4 regions of the Alkaliphilus crotonatoxidans genome follow, and region 2 is predicted to be linked to each of the others. Evidence: riboswitches for the same ligand, from Rfam matches in the RefSeq annotation. Region 2 holds a riboswitch; each other region holds the start of a gene.
The links. Region 2 has a riboswitch for cobalamin ahead of hemA (glutamyl-tRNA reductase). Riboswitches for the same ligand answer to the same signal wherever they lie in the genome.

Region 1: another riboswitch for cobalamin. It lies ahead of cobT (nicotinate-nucleotide--dimethylbenzimidazole phosphoribosyltransferase); the one in region 2 lies ahead of hemA (glutamyl-tRNA reductase).
Region 3: another riboswitch for cobalamin. It lies ahead of ACYQ1I_RS00015 (DUF4430 domain-containing protein); the one in region 2 lies ahead of hemA (glutamyl-tRNA reductase).
Region 4: another riboswitch for cobalamin. It lies ahead of cobU (bifunctional adenosylcobinamide kinase/adenosylcobinamide-phosphate guanylyltransferase); the one in region 2 lies ahead of hemA (glutamyl-tRNA reductase).

What each region holds. Positions count from the first base shown of each region.
Region 1 is NZ_BAAHXS010000004.1:674,771-678,424, forward strand. It holds gene cobT (nicotinate-nucleotide--dimethylbenzimidazole phosphoribosyltransferase) at 983-2,032, opposite strand; cobalamin riboswitch at 2,175-2,353, opposite strand; gene ACYQ1I_RS05750 (family 78 glycoside hydrolase catalytic domain) at 2,423-3,654, opposite strand, start outside.
Region 2 is NZ_BAAHXS010000004.1:916,951-920,604, reverse strand. It holds gene hemC (hydroxymethylbilane synthase) at 1-662, opposite strand, end outside; gene ACYQ1I_RS06955 (precorrin-2 dehydrogenase/sirohydrochlorin ferrochelatase family protein) at 649-1,281, opposite strand; gene hemA (glutamyl-tRNA reductase) at 1,295-2,566, opposite strand; cobalamin riboswitch at 2,672-2,854, opposite strand; gene ACYQ1I_RS06945 (TVP38/TMEM64 family protein) at 2,937-3,596, opposite strand.
Region 3 is NZ_BAAHXS010000001.1:1,435-5,088, reverse strand. It holds gene ACYQ1I_RS00020 (S-layer homology domain-containing protein) at 1-851, opposite strand, end outside; gene ACYQ1I_RS00015 (DUF4430 domain-containing protein) at 939-1,751, opposite strand; cobalamin riboswitch at 1,967-2,161, opposite strand; gene ACYQ1I_RS00010 (S8 family serine peptidase) at 2,363-3,654, opposite strand, start outside.
Region 4 is NZ_BAAHXS010000006.1:397,576-401,229, reverse strand. It holds gene cobS (adenosylcobinamide-GDP ribazoletransferase) at 1-648, opposite strand, end outside; gene ACYQ1I_RS13945 (cob(I)yrinic acid a,c-diamide adenosyltransferase) at 648-1,190, opposite strand; gene cobU (bifunctional adenosylcobinamide kinase/adenosylcobinamide-phosphate guanylyltransferase) at 1,203-1,760, opposite strand; cobalamin riboswitch at 1,860-2,040, opposite strand; gene ACYQ1I_RS13935 (lipase family alpha/beta hydrolase) at 2,077-3,369, opposite strand; gene ACYQ1I_RS13930 (methylated-DNA--[protein]-cysteine S-methyltransferase) at 3,544-3,654, opposite strand, start outside.

The DNA.
Region 1 (3,654 bases), 240 kb from region 2:
ACATTTAGTATATTTCTTTGATTTGGAAATGTAAAGAATCTAATGAATTTTATGGAAGCCAACTGCGTGATAATAGATACAAACCTAAACCTGAATGATTCATAATAATCCATCGATCGTGCTTTTCACCTCATTGTCACTATGTTTTGATTACCTTTACTTTTACCTAAAAGTGAATCTCTAACAATGTAAAAGAGTTCCAACCTTGTTAAAATGAAGTCACTTCTAAAGACCTCTAAATCTAATCTTTTAAAACTAATCTGGGGGTTTCAATGTATATCATCTTGTACCTCCTGAACAATTTAATCATTATTTAAAGCTGTACTTTTATATTAGCATATAGATAAACCTTCATTTCTGATAATAAGCAACATTCCACAGGCCAAAGACCTTTCCCTTACTTTCGCACCACGCAGGGAAGGATAGGCGGGTTTGTTCTCGGTTATATGCTTCCCATGCTTCAATCAGACTGTCGTAATATTGGCATGTTTCAGCTATATTATCTTTACGTGGCCCTTCTCTTAGGCTTTTTATTAGCTTAAATACCTTTCTTAAGGAGTCTTTGGCCTTTTCTATTTCACCGATAAATAAACTCTCAGATAAATGATGGATTTGATAAAATGTTACAATTTATTAAATTTCACCAGCATATCTAGCCATGAGAAAGTCTATTGTACGCTCAACATTTTTTAGATTCAGCCATATTTGATGGTTCTATTGATTATTATTTAACAACCTTATTATGTGAAAACAAGTGAAATTTTCATTTATGGTTAATAAATTCCAGTGTATTTCAACCCTTACCAGCTCCTCAATATATCTTTCCACCGGAATAACAATCTACCATGCTATAACTTTCAGCATAGTGTAGAAGTCATGGAAGCTTAAGTGAAATGGCATTGGTCATTGAAAACCCCATAGTATATTGAGGCTATATGACTTAAAGGTATTGCTGTTTTAACATTTTTAAACTGTAGTAATTCTATATTTCTCCAATGCCTTCTTTAAAGGTAACCATATGATTAATCATGTGACATGCTGCTTCAATAATTGGAAAGACCAGGGCCGCCCCAGAGCCTTCTCCCAAACATAAATCCATGTAGATCATCGGCTGAAGACCTAATAACTGGGAGGCTTTTTTACCACCTATTTCTGCTGATGCATGGGATGGTATCAAATAGTCCTTTACTTTTGGGGCAATTGCTGTGGCTATTAGTGCTGCTGCACTTGAGATATAACCATCCACCACAACCGGTATTCTATTGGCCGCTGCTGCCAGCATGACCCCCGCCATTCCTCCAATTTCAAGACCGCCAACCTTAGCCAGTACATCAATACCATCCGATGGATCAGGTCGGTTTAAAGCAATGGCCTTTTCTATTACTTTGGCCTTGTGCTCAACTCCACCTTCACCAGTTCCAGATCCTCTTCCTGTAATCTCGGTAGGGTTAATTCCTCCAAAGACTGCTACAATTGCAGTACTGGCAGTAGTATTACCGATGCCCATTTCACCGGTTCCCAATAGATTAACTCCCTTTTTAATTTCATCAGTAGCGATTTCAATTCCCACTTCCAAGGATTTTATGGCTTCTTTCCGGGTCATGGCAGGCCCCTTGGTCATATTATCTGTTCCATATTTTATTTTTCTCGCAATTAAACCACTGTTTCGTTCCAGATCTGCCTTTACCCCTACATCTACAGCAACTATTTTGGCCCCTGAAGCCTTTCCCAAGGCGCATACGCCAGTAACTCCTTTGGTAAAGTTCATCGTTTGTATAGCTGTAATTACCTGGGGATTACCAGCCACCCCTTCTTCATACACCCCATGATCCGCCGCCATTACGATAATTGCTTTGTTATCCACTATAGGGTGGATATTTTTGGTAATACCTGCCAGCTGCACCGCTAAATCTTCTAATCGCCCCAGACTCTTTGGCGGTTTAATTAGGTTGTCCACCCTTGTTCTAGCCTTTTCCATCATTTCTTTGTCCAGCGATTCAATCATACCAATGGTCTTTTGCAACAGATTCATAAAATCCTCTCCCTTGTTGAAATTTTATATGGAGTTCTCTTTAATTTAATTATTATAAGTGAGAACTTTTCTATCAATTTAAAAAATAAAAGTCTACAGCTTATTGAAATCACAATAAACTGTAGACTTTTCCATCATCCACGTTTCATAAAGTATATAGGCAGGTCTCCTGACTCTGGTTCTTTGCTCACTGAGCCTTCCCAGATAAATATCCGGTGGCGTTTTTCAGTAAAGCTCCCCATCACAGTGGTGGGTCCGTTGAAGATTTACACTTCATTCCCTATTCTCCTCAAAAGAGGCACCTATTACTTTCTTTTTATTTTTCATCTATATCATATAACATATGGAATTTATCGTCAATGGATATTGATATCAGCTGTAATAGATCATCTAGTCGTTCTCCTGGGCTGATCCCTTTGAGCAATTATCCATTTCAAGATTTGTGGTTGTATTATATTTGAAGTGATAGCGTCCTGAGCCTACCTCTAAGGGCCTTGCCTTTTCTGGAAGGACTATTTCTGCGGTTGTATTTGGCGGAATAATAATATCAATTGTAATTTTTCCATTGCAACATTCCCAAGAAACACTGATGAGTCCATACATTGTTTCCAGGGTCCCCTTTGCAGAAGTAAGGCCCTTTATAAAGGTCGGCGCTATTCTTATTCTCTTGTATCCAACATCTAGCAGCTGAATTCCTGCAACCCTTTGATATAACCAGTCACCTATGACACCATATGCATAATGGTTAAAGGAATTCATACCCGATTCTTCAAAGCTGCCATCGGGCAGCATGGAATTCCATCGTTCCCATATGGTTGTGGCGCCTTTCTTTACTGCATATAGCCACGATGGATAGTCATCCTTAAGAAGCAGCTCTCCCGCTATTTCATGAAGGCCATTTTCTGATAATGTATGACACAAATAGGATGTGCCTATGAAACCGGTAACAAGGTGATTTTTATGGTCAGCCAGGTTATTTTTTAAGGATGTAATGATTCTGTTTCTGTATTCCTTTTTAGCCAGGTTAAAATATAAGGCTAGGACACAGGCTGTCTGTGTTTCACTCACTAAACGTCCTGTTTTCGTAATGTATTCATCATTAAAGGCATTTAAAATATTATTGTACAGCTCGTAATACTTTTTATAATCCCCTTCCTTTCCAAGCAATTTTGCCGCTTTAAATACAATCTCTGTTGAATAGGCGTAAAAGGCAGAAGCTACCAGGTATATGTCCGTTACCCCTGTTCTGTTACTCCCTTCCTCTTTATCGAGTCCTAACCAGTCTCCATACTGGAATCCTGTCTGCCATAAATAGCCTTCTGACCTGGATTGAATATAATCAACCCAGCCCTTCATGCTCTCGTACTGATCCTCTAAGAATTTTAGATCTCCATACACCTGATACATTGTCCAGGGGATAATTGTAGCAGCATCTCCCCATCCAGCTGCCCCTTCATGCTTCCCCATAATATTGGGCACAATGGAAGGTACACCGAACTCCTTTGTTTGATCTGCGTCTAAATCCCTAAGCCATTTTGAAAAGAACAAGGCAACATTCATATTATATGCAGCTGTTCGTGCAAAGATCTGTGCGTCTCCTGTCCACCCCAAGCGTTCATCTC
Region 2 (3,654 bases):
TCCTCATCATTAATTTTTTGAAGCATATGATAAAGCTCCTCATCGCTTCGGCGTATTTCACAGCCTAGGGCCCCCTGACCCACAGCAGGAACAAATTCTGACAGGGTAAATGCCTCGTCGATTCGATGGGCCAGGCCCAACCGTTTCAGCCCGGCAACGGCCAAAATGACCCCGTCCATTGGCTGGTTTTCTAATTTTTCAAGACGTCCCCCTACATTGCCTCGAATGGGGATGATCTTAAGGTCGGGTCGTATATTTAATAGCTGTGCCTGCCTTCTTAGGCTGCTGCTGCCAATCACCGCCCCTTCTCCCAGCTGTCTCAGGCTAACCTTCTTTTTGGTCACCAGGGCATCCCGGGGATCCTCACGCCTTGGGATGGCTGCCAAATGTAGCTGCTCAAGGGTTTGGGCCGGCATATCCTTCATACTGTGGACAGCCAGGTCAATTCGATTTTCAAGGAGCGCATTTTGTATTTCTTTGACAAACAGGCCCTTACCACCTATTTTATCAAGGGTTTTGTCCAGTATTTTATCACCCATGGTCTTGATTTTAATGACTTCATATTGGTGCTGCGGAAAATGCTCCCTCAATTGCTCTACAATAATTGCTGCCTGGGCCAAGGCCAGTTGACTGGCCCGGGAGCCAATTCTAATGGTTCTCATTTTCTTCACCCTCTTTATATTTAAATGCCTCGTAGATTTCCCAGAGGTCTGCTGTTCCCGTAAGACCAGCCTGTACTAAAATTTCATATAGTTCCTTTCGTTTTACGGAATCTTTTATTTCTAATTGGGCCCTTTCACGGATCTTTCCCAATATATCCACTAAATGACCATGGTCTTTGCCATACCGCTGAGCTAATTCGGCAACAATGGCCCGGGACAGCAGGGGACTTTTCCCCTCCGTTGAAACGGCAAAGGTAAGGCTGTTTTGCCGGTGGATGGCGGGTATAATAAAATCTCCCCTTTCCGGCATGTCCACCACATTAATCATAATGCCCAGGGCCCGGGCTTCCTCACAGCAGGCTTGACTGACCAAGGGATCATCGGTGGCTGTAATGATTAGCTCGCTGCCCCTTAAAAGCCCCTTTTCATAGAATCTTTTCTGCCATTGAATTTTACCCCCTTGTGCTAAGGTCAGAAGATGCGGGGTCAATTTGGGGCTAATGACAGTCACCTGGCCTCCATGCTGGAGCAGGGAATTTATTTTTCGTTCGGCCACCCTTCCGCCCCCCACAACGGTACAGCGTCGACCGGCAAGCTGGAGCATGATTGGATAGTACATATTCATTCCCCCATCAATTTTTGGTATTATGGAAATCAAAAAGCTCGTCTACAATGGCGGCAACCTCTTCGCCCCGTCCCCCGATACCGGCATTTTTCATTTGTAGAATCGGCCTTCTCCAGATTTTTTTAATTAGGCTCTTGACGACCTGTTCTATTTGCCCTTTATCTCGGTCCTCCACATGGGGAAGCTTTTTAAAGAGCCTTTCCAATTCCTCCTGGGTTAACCGGTCGCTATAGCTTTTTATAGCTTCGATTCTTGAATAGATGGGCAGACATCGATACCAATTACAATATTCCTCCACGGCCTCTTGAATCGATTGGGCTGCTTCCCCAACGCATTGCTTTCGAAAGGCCATGCTCTCCTTTGCAATCTCATTTAATTGATCAATATGAAATAGCGTGACTCCTTTTATTTCGCCTATGGAAGGCTCAACATCCCGGGGCAGGGCAATATCCACTATACATAATGAGCCTTTGCCTTTATAGCTTTTTTGAAAGGCCTCCTGCCTCAGTACGTAATGGGGGGCCCCTGTGGCACTGATAATTACATCTACCTTGTTAATCAGGTGGTAGCGTTCCTCAAAGGGGCAATATTGAATTTGTTGATAGCTTTTTTGAAGTTTTTCAACAGTTTCCCTGGTTCGGTTGCATAGGTAAATTTCCTTAATATTTTTATCTATTAAATTTTCTATGGCAATCCGACTCATTTTGCCAAAGCCAATTACCAACACCCGCTTATCGGTTAAGCTCCCTACCTGCCGCTCAATTTGTTTCACTGCAATGGTGCTAATAGACAGGGGATTGTTTGATATTCCCGTTTTGGCTTTAATCTCCTTGGCGGTGGAAATGGCTTCAAGAAAAAGTCTATTTAATACCTTGCCGCTGCTTCCCTCCTCCATGCCAAAATAGTAGGCTTCCTTCACCTGCCCCAGGATTTGATCTTCCCCCAGCACCAGGGAGTCGAAGCCGCAGCAGACATTATACAAATATGTAACTACTAATTTTCCGTCTAAAAAATGATATTGGCCCTTCAGCTCTATTTCAGTAAGCTTAAAAAAGTCTTGATAAAAGCCTTTGAAATATTCACAGGCCCGTGAGGAATCCGCTACCAAAGCGAAGACTTCGCTTCGGTTACAGGTTGAAATAATAATGGCCTCTTTAATAAAGGGATCCTGATTAAAGGCCTCATAGGCCCTTTCAAGCTTTGACTTTGTAAAAGCCACCTTCTCTCTAAGGCCAATGGTAGAGCTTTTGTGGGTAACCCCAAAAACCACTAAGTTCATTTTTAATCACCTTTTCCTCTTATCCATTAATAAACCCCTTGAACTGGGTCAAGGGGTATGCTTTCATCATTTAATACCAGAACACCTTCTATGACCCGTAGAATTGATGTTATTGTTAAATAGGCAGGTCTTCTGGCTCAGATTCATTACTTCTTCTTCCTTCCCGGTTTCCCAGTGGTTACTAAGAAGAAGCTCCTCTTTACAGCGGCGGGACCGCGTGGGATTTTCACCCAACTTCCCTTTTTCATAACATCGATTTGATGTTAAACCTATTTAAAAATGATCTATATTTTTTATTTTCTGTTTCGTTATAACTATATCAAATTAAATGTCCTATACCAAGTTTTTTTTAACTGTATCTTGATACAATCTAATTATGGTTTAAATACTCGGCCGGTCTTTTATCTAACAACAGTGGCAGACAGGCTAAAAGGATTAAAATAATAAAAACTGCAAGGGTTTTAATGGAAAATATTTCATCAATACCGTCACCTAAAAAAGTATATAAAAATACCTTAGGGGTACTTCCCAAAGCCGTTCCCAATAAAAATTGAGAGTAGTTAATTCCTGCCAGGCCTGCACCGTAGCTTATGGGGTCAAAGGGAAAGCCTGGGGTTACCCTCATCATAAACAGTTTTTTTACCACCTTTTCTCCACCCAATTCCTCCAGCTTATCCCTGTGATGCTTTCCAATAATCCTGACAAAAAATTTTTGAAACCGCCCGGCAAAATAACGGCAAAGGGAGGCACCCGTCAAAAGCCCCACTAGGCTTAGAATACTTCCTATCAAACCTCCATAAAGCACCCCTCCCAGTACAAATAGAACCGGACTGGGAATAAACAGAAAGGGTCTAATGGAGGATAGAATAACAAATACCGCTACCCCCCACATACCAAAGGATTCCACCAGGTTTTGCAGCTTTTTTATATCTACAGAACGGCCACCCAGGCCATTTGTAAAAAGAAGATAAACCCCCAGGGCTAGTGCAAGAATTAGGACTAGTCGAAGAATTTTTGTAAATGGCTTCATAACCCTACCCTATTCCTTTCCTAATTGCCTTAATCAGGCCTGCCTGCTACTACTTAGT
Region 3 (3,654 bases), on a different contig from region 2:
TTAATCAGCTTTTCTCTGGTCCATCTTGCATCGGCAGGAATTTGATATTCCCCTGAATCGTAGGCAAGCAAGCCGAAAACGATAGCATTTAATCCTTGACTCTCTAAATCAGCAGTGTAGATTTGTTTGATTAAATTATACCCTGCAATATTGGTGGGGTCTCCCCCTGCAGCCAGTATTCCTAAGGTCATTCGCTGAAATTCTGTGGGTTTATTATAATAAGTATTATTATTATCAGGATTTTTTAAATTAGCCTCTATTTCCTTAAGGTAATCTGCTGGAATCAGCTGGCCTTTACCTGCCCTTGCCAGACCAATTGCCGCCCAGTCCATACTGTAATGGTTGGTAACAACAACATTGCTGGCCCCTTCTATGGCAGACGCTACCCTTTCCCTCAAATTTTCCAGGGGCTTGGCCTCTACTGTAAATCTAACCGTCTGAAACCTGGGGGTTTGGGGGTCATTTGTGTCATAAATCCCTAGATCGTATTCTCCGGGAGCCATATCCTCGGGAATCGATATTTCATGATCGACCTTTCCCTCCAGATCGGTTGTTACGGGAATGTCTATCCAGCGATCTGATGGAGTTTCATAAATATCACTGGTGTCGGGGAGGAAAATTCCTAATCCGTAATCCTCATTGGGGTTTCCGTAAACACTGGCCGTTACGGTATCCCCAGGATAGACTGTCACTGTGCTTAGTTCAAGGGTTACATTGCTGAGGGCAGTATCGGCGTAGGCTGTCAGGGGGCCATTGCCAAAGATATTCAAGCCCTGGGGTATAAATAGATTTCCCAACACCATGGCCAACATGATTAAAAAGGAAATCGTTCTTTTATGCCTTATTCTCATTACAAACTCATCTCCTAGCTTATTGATAATATGAGCAAATTTATTTGCCCCTGAATTTTGTTACTTTACAACTGAATTAAAACGACTTTAATTATTTAATATTGTGATTGGCTTTCTCCATGATTTGACATGTTGTATTCCATCGGCTTCACTGCCTGAGGTATAATAGCTGTCCTGTACATATACGTAGCATTCCGTATCTGCCGTAACGCTGGGCAGGGTGATTGTTGCCTTCCCTTTATTGGCTCCGCTTGTGGCTGTTGTGCTTGAAGCAAGGATTGCTCCATCGGATACCCGCTCAACCACAACGGTGGCACTGCCTAATTCTTCAAAGGGGCTTATTGTCCAATTCCATAGGTCAGTAAAGATTTGTCCCTTTACAGTAACATCAAAGGAGCTGTTTTCGTTATAGGTTGAATTAATGCTGCTGTAATTGCTTAAGCAGGTATAATAGGTATACTCAGGCAGGGCATAATACCAACTTATTTTATCCCCATCATTTAGGGTATAGCTTGCTGCCCCAACACTTGGCAACTCATCTAATGTAGGAGAAGCCGATTGATCATTTGTATCCCATACTCTATACATCCAGCCTCCGAAGAATGAACTGGGATAATCCTGATCAGTTTGTCCTGCAACGGCGCTTACATAGCCACCGGATTCCGTATAGCTGATTGAATTGTCTGTGGCTGCTTCTTCAAAGGCATCCATTACTGTGAATCCTGTTGTATCAGTTAGCACAACCTCATATTCATCTAAAATTTCTCCGTTCCCGTCATGATAGCCTTGTATTCTAATTGTGACAGTTTTAGAAGCTGCAAAGGCTGTAGCTGAAAACATCATAGATATAATCATCACTAGGGTTACTATAATTGATAATTTTTTAATCGATCTTCTCATTATTAACCACCTCACATAAGAATTTTGTATCCTTCAGGGGCAAATAAAATTGCTTTATTGATCGAATCCTATTAAATTTTAACAAAATAAAACCTCTCAACTTGAATCATTAAGAGGTTTTTTAGCATTTTTAATCCTTATGTCATGCCTGTCAATATGTAAACCATACATTGCAGCATGCATCTTAAAACACCCCCCATCGACCGTAGAGTAAAATGGTGCATACAAAACAGGCAGGTCTTCTGGCTCAAGCGTCATCATCCTTACAACCTTCCCATGTTACCAGTGGTATTCTGTAAGGACTCCTCTTTTACAGCGGCGGGACCACGTGGGATTTTCACCCAACTTCCCTTTTCACCAATTAATAATTACTTCCCATAAAAAACCATAATTGGCACCTGTTTCAGCTATTCAGTTTTCACATACATTATATCTTATAAAATATGACTTGTCATGTAAAAATTTCCTTTTAAGGCCTATTCTTTAATACAGTCAATAAAAAAGCCTTAGATTAATTCTTTCTTAGGAATTAACTAAGGCTTTTTCAGAGAGATAGAGATAGCTTCTTTTCATTATAAAAATATAAACTAAGTTAAGTTTATATTTTATTACTAATTAATTGATAATTGATGCCCTGTAATTTCTAGTGAGTAATTGGCTGAATCATCTGCTCCATAAACGCCTATATAATAAGTACCGGTAGGTGGATTAGATAGGCTAAAGTGTTCTTGGGGTATAGCTTTATTTTCTTTTATCCAATAGGTTGATGGCGCCCCTTGATAAGGGTCATCGCCTGGTGCCCATATAACTATGTCAAGATTTTCTTCATTTTCATCTAATACTATCATGGTGACATTCAAATCTGCTTCTCCAGAATTAACACCTATAGGGTACAAAACTACCTTTCCGTACGAAACGTATCCATCAGGTATACATATATATGTTCGATAAGTATTGAAAGAGCCTGAGCCTTGGGCTGCATTCTTAATGGAATCATATGCCAGTATTCTTCCATTGCCATAGTTCTTATCGTAACCTATTTCACCCATATCTGTTCCACTAAACCTTATTGTAGTTGATTGTCCCAGAGAATATGCTGCATCATACATAAGTGCATAAACGCCTGAAAGCATAGGCGCAGACATTGAAGTACCTGATTTTACTGTATACTCACTACCTGTGTTAGCTGCTGCCGCCCTTATATTATACCCTGGAAGTACAACGTAAGGACCGTTGTTATAGGATACATTTCTATCAGTCCCACGGGAGGAACTTTCTGATAAGCCCCATCCCCCTTCATAAGGGTCTTTAATATTCCCCACAGAAGTAGAAGTATATTTAGCGTAAGTCGATAAAGTGTCATAATATGGTGGTTTATTACCATCATTACCTGCTGAAACAAAGACTGGAACTCCTTGGGCATCGATTTCATTAATCACCTCAATTATCTCTTTTCTCGCTTCGTAGGAAGCACTAGTCCCAATACTCATATTAACAACATTAATACCATATGTATCTAAATTTTGAAGAATCCATCTTAATCCTCTTAATGTATCTGCAGGATTTCCCTTCTTCCCAGCCTCAGGCAAAGTTTTTATTCCTACAAGGGCTGCCCCCGGGGCAACTCCTTCCTGAATTCCTGGATCTCCTTCTCCAGTGCCAGCTGCAATACTAGCAACGTGGGTACCATGTCCATGATCATCATAAGGATCAAGTTCACCGTTAACAGCATCATACCAACCAATTACTTTGCCTCCATCTAAGTCAACGTGTTCAGCATCAATTCCTGTGTCCATAACAGCAATTACAACATCATTCTTAGAGTAAGAATTCTCTCTTCCATCTAAATCACCAGTAACTTTAAAATCCTTCCTAGCTTTTTTTACACCTATCATATCCGTTG
Region 4 (3,654 bases), on a different contig from region 2:
GCCTCCAATAACCTGTGCTGCATGGAATTTATAGAGACTTGAAAAGCCATATAGTATGCCGATGAAAATCAGACTTCTGGGATAATAGAAGGTCATTAAGGTTCCCATGGCCACCACCAGGAGCAGCATGGGGTTGGAGACCTTTCCGATAAATGCATTACCTAATCCACTTTTTCTTCCATAGACTGCACCATGGCACCCGAAGGCCAGGGCCAGTCTTCCCATGATGGGCATATGAACAAGGGCTATCATCAAGTCTGACCCCTTAAGCAATATCAAGGCCGCAGCCTTAAGGATCAGCACCATCACAATGGCCAGTAATCCATTGGTACCCAGCCTGCTGTCCTTCATAATATCCAAAATCTGCTCCCGGGGGCGATTGCTGTAAAAACCGTCGAAGGTATCACCCAGACCATCTAAATGAAGGCCACCGGTCAAGACGATATAAAGGCTTAGGGTTAACAATATCCCAAGGGCCGATGGAAAGAGGTATGAAAACACGCTGTAGGCCAACAGATTGATCGCTCCCAGCAGCAGGCCCACCCAGGGAAAAAAAATAATTCCCCGATGAAAGGATTCATCTAAAGGAAGGTCCTTGACAATGGTGATTCGGGTCAAAAATTGCAAAATCCCAATGAAACGGCCCATCAGCTTTCAATTCCCTTCCTGGCGTAAATGCCCTGTTGAAAGGGGTGCTTAATCAGCTTCATCTCGGTTACATAATCAGCCCTTTCCACCAGCTCTGGGGGCGCATTTCGGCCTGTTAGAATTAATTCTACATGATGAGGCTTCGACTCAATCAAGTCTAAAATGACATCAACAGTAAGGATTTTATGATTAAGTACAGCCATAATTTCATCTAATATGATTAAATTATAGTGCTCTTCCTTCAAATGGCCTTCTATGATCTTCATTCCCTCCATAATTCCCTGCTGAACCTGTTTTTTTTCTATCTCGTTCATCTGAAAATAAAATTTGTTTGCCTTAATAAAGCGAATGATATCAAAATTAGGTATTTTTTCAATACTGTATAGCTCACCTGTATCATCACCCTTAAGAAATTGAGCCATTAATACCCGAAAGCCCGATCCCGAGGTTCTGATCCCCTGCCCCAGGGCAGCAGTCGTTTTTCCCTTTCCATCGCCGGTGTAAATATGAATTAAGCCCTTTTCCAATTTTTTTGTAAGCATATATTTCACTCCTCATTTTATTTTTAATGGGAGACCACAAACCGTTAAATAAACCTCATGGGCCTGGGAAGCCAGGTATTGATTTACTCTGCCTGCTATATCCCGAAAGGCCCTGGCCATAGGGTAGCCCGGTACGATGCCGAAGCCCACCTCGTTGGTAACCAGCACGACAGTGGCATCAGTATTTTTTGTATATTCAACAACCCTTACAAATTGATCCATTATTTTTCCTTCTATTTCATTGATCCTTAAGGGCTTTACCTTATCCCAATGGGGTTCATAATCCATCATTAGGTTTGTAATCATAATGGTCACACAATCCAATATGATTCCCTTCATGCAGGTTCCACTGAGGGCCAGCGCCCGATCCAATTCCCTATAGGCCTCCAGCGTTTGCCACCCCTGGGGACGGCTGGCTTGATGTTTTTTGATTCGATCCTGCATTTCCTGATCGAAGGCCTTGGCTGTGGCAACATAGAGTACCTTGTCCCCCAGCTCCCTTAAGAGACCTTCTGCAAAGGTACTTTTGCCGCTCCTGGCTCCTCCCGTTACCAAAATTAAATTTCCCATAACAATTTCCTCTTTCCTATAAATTAGAAAACCCTTACCTAAACACGACAGAGGTAAGGGCTTTTAATCAAAACCATGAAACATGCCTTCCCTCCGAAGGTAGTTTATTGCTGCGTGGCAGGTCTCCTGGCTTGTAACTCATCCTACAGGCAGCACCCTTCCCGGTTTCCCAGTGGTTTATGGCTGCCTTAGTCATTACTTACAGTAGCGGGGGCTGCAGTGGAATTTCACCACTTTCCCTATTAAGCTATTGTTTGCACCAACACAAGATATTAAATTCAAGTTAATCATACCAGAAACAACTATTTTTATCAATCTATTTTTCCGCCTCTAAATAGAAGCTGGCAAAGGGTCTATGGCCTAACCCTGATGCTTCGCCGGTATATTCTTTTTCTACCTCTCGTCCCAATACCAAAAGATTAATAGTTTGAATCTTGCTCCCTTGTATATATAAGTTATATTCACCGTAGGGAACGTTGCGAATGGCAATCCAATGGAAATCTCCCTCGTGCTCCTGAATCATATGGTCATAGCTGCTCTTGATTCCATCGGTATCATAGACTAATATGGTTTGCTGTCCTCTGGTCAGGGTAAACTCAATCGGTCCATTAAAAAGCAGGTGCAGGGTTTCTTCTTCCTCATGATAACTGTCAACCACTTGAACCCCATAGCCCTGAGAAATTGGGTTCAGGGCTTCCATCAGAATGCCATGATGGCTGCCGGGCAGTACATTGCCTATTCCTTTATCCAATGATGCACTGGCAACCGTCACTACACCGTCTCCCTGGCCGGTTTTTAAAATTCCTGTAATCATCTCTTTTCCATAATTAAGTAACTGTTGTGGGTCGACCACCAGCTGTTCGTTGGTTTCCTTTCCTTCTCCGCAATAGCAATAAAGCTCCTCTACCCGCTCCTTTAATATAGGCAATTGACTGTTAAGGTGGTCTAACAGTGGATTTTGATATCTCATATAACTTCTGGGTACCAGCACCCATTGATCAGGTGCTGATTCATAGGTTAAGATTGGCCCATAACCATTGGAGGGAATAAGCTGTCCCAGGGCCGGGAAATTTCTATGCAGCTCGGATAAATGACTTTCTCCCATAGGGATTTTTAGAATTTTTCTAAGTATCCAAAGATACCCCCGATAGATGATTTGGAATATTGATCTTTTTTTCACTGGTACCATTCTGCCGGTAGACCATAGATAATAGGCATCCAGGGCTCCCAGATTAGGCGTGCCAATTAGAATCAGCTTGTGTACTTCATTTTGATACAGCGATCCCTGAATAAAGGCTCTTGCCACCAATCCCCCCATGCTATGGGTAATGATATCAATCGATTGATCGGGATGTTTTTTCTTAGCCTCATTAATCATAGGAATAAGGTAAGTGGGTACAATTTCTTCTATTCTCCTGCGCCAATCATAATGGCATATATGAAGATTTTGTCCCCTGCGATAGCCTAAATTTTCCAATCCCCTTATAAAGGGATCATAAATTAATCGGGCCATACCAAAGCCCCACTTTTTTTGCCCCTTCAGCATATCTCCCCCAAAGGAGCCCATTAAACCAGGAATAAAAATAATTGGATTTTTTAAATGCTTCAAAATATCCACTCCTATCTTTTCTGCCATCCATTTCTACTAATTTATGCCTGTTTTTAATGAAAAGGAACACAAAAAAGTGGCTAGAAGATAACCACCTTTGAATTGATACATATCCAGTTCCCTTAAAGGGCCAGCAGAATTTTAAGAAGAGGAGCCCGCTAGGCTATTGTACTTTTAGACTGTAACCCCTTCTAAAGAAAGGAGCTTTTTTTTGATATGAAGCCCACCACCATAACCAACGAGGCTTCCGTTTGAACCAATGACCCGATGGCAGGGGATAATGAT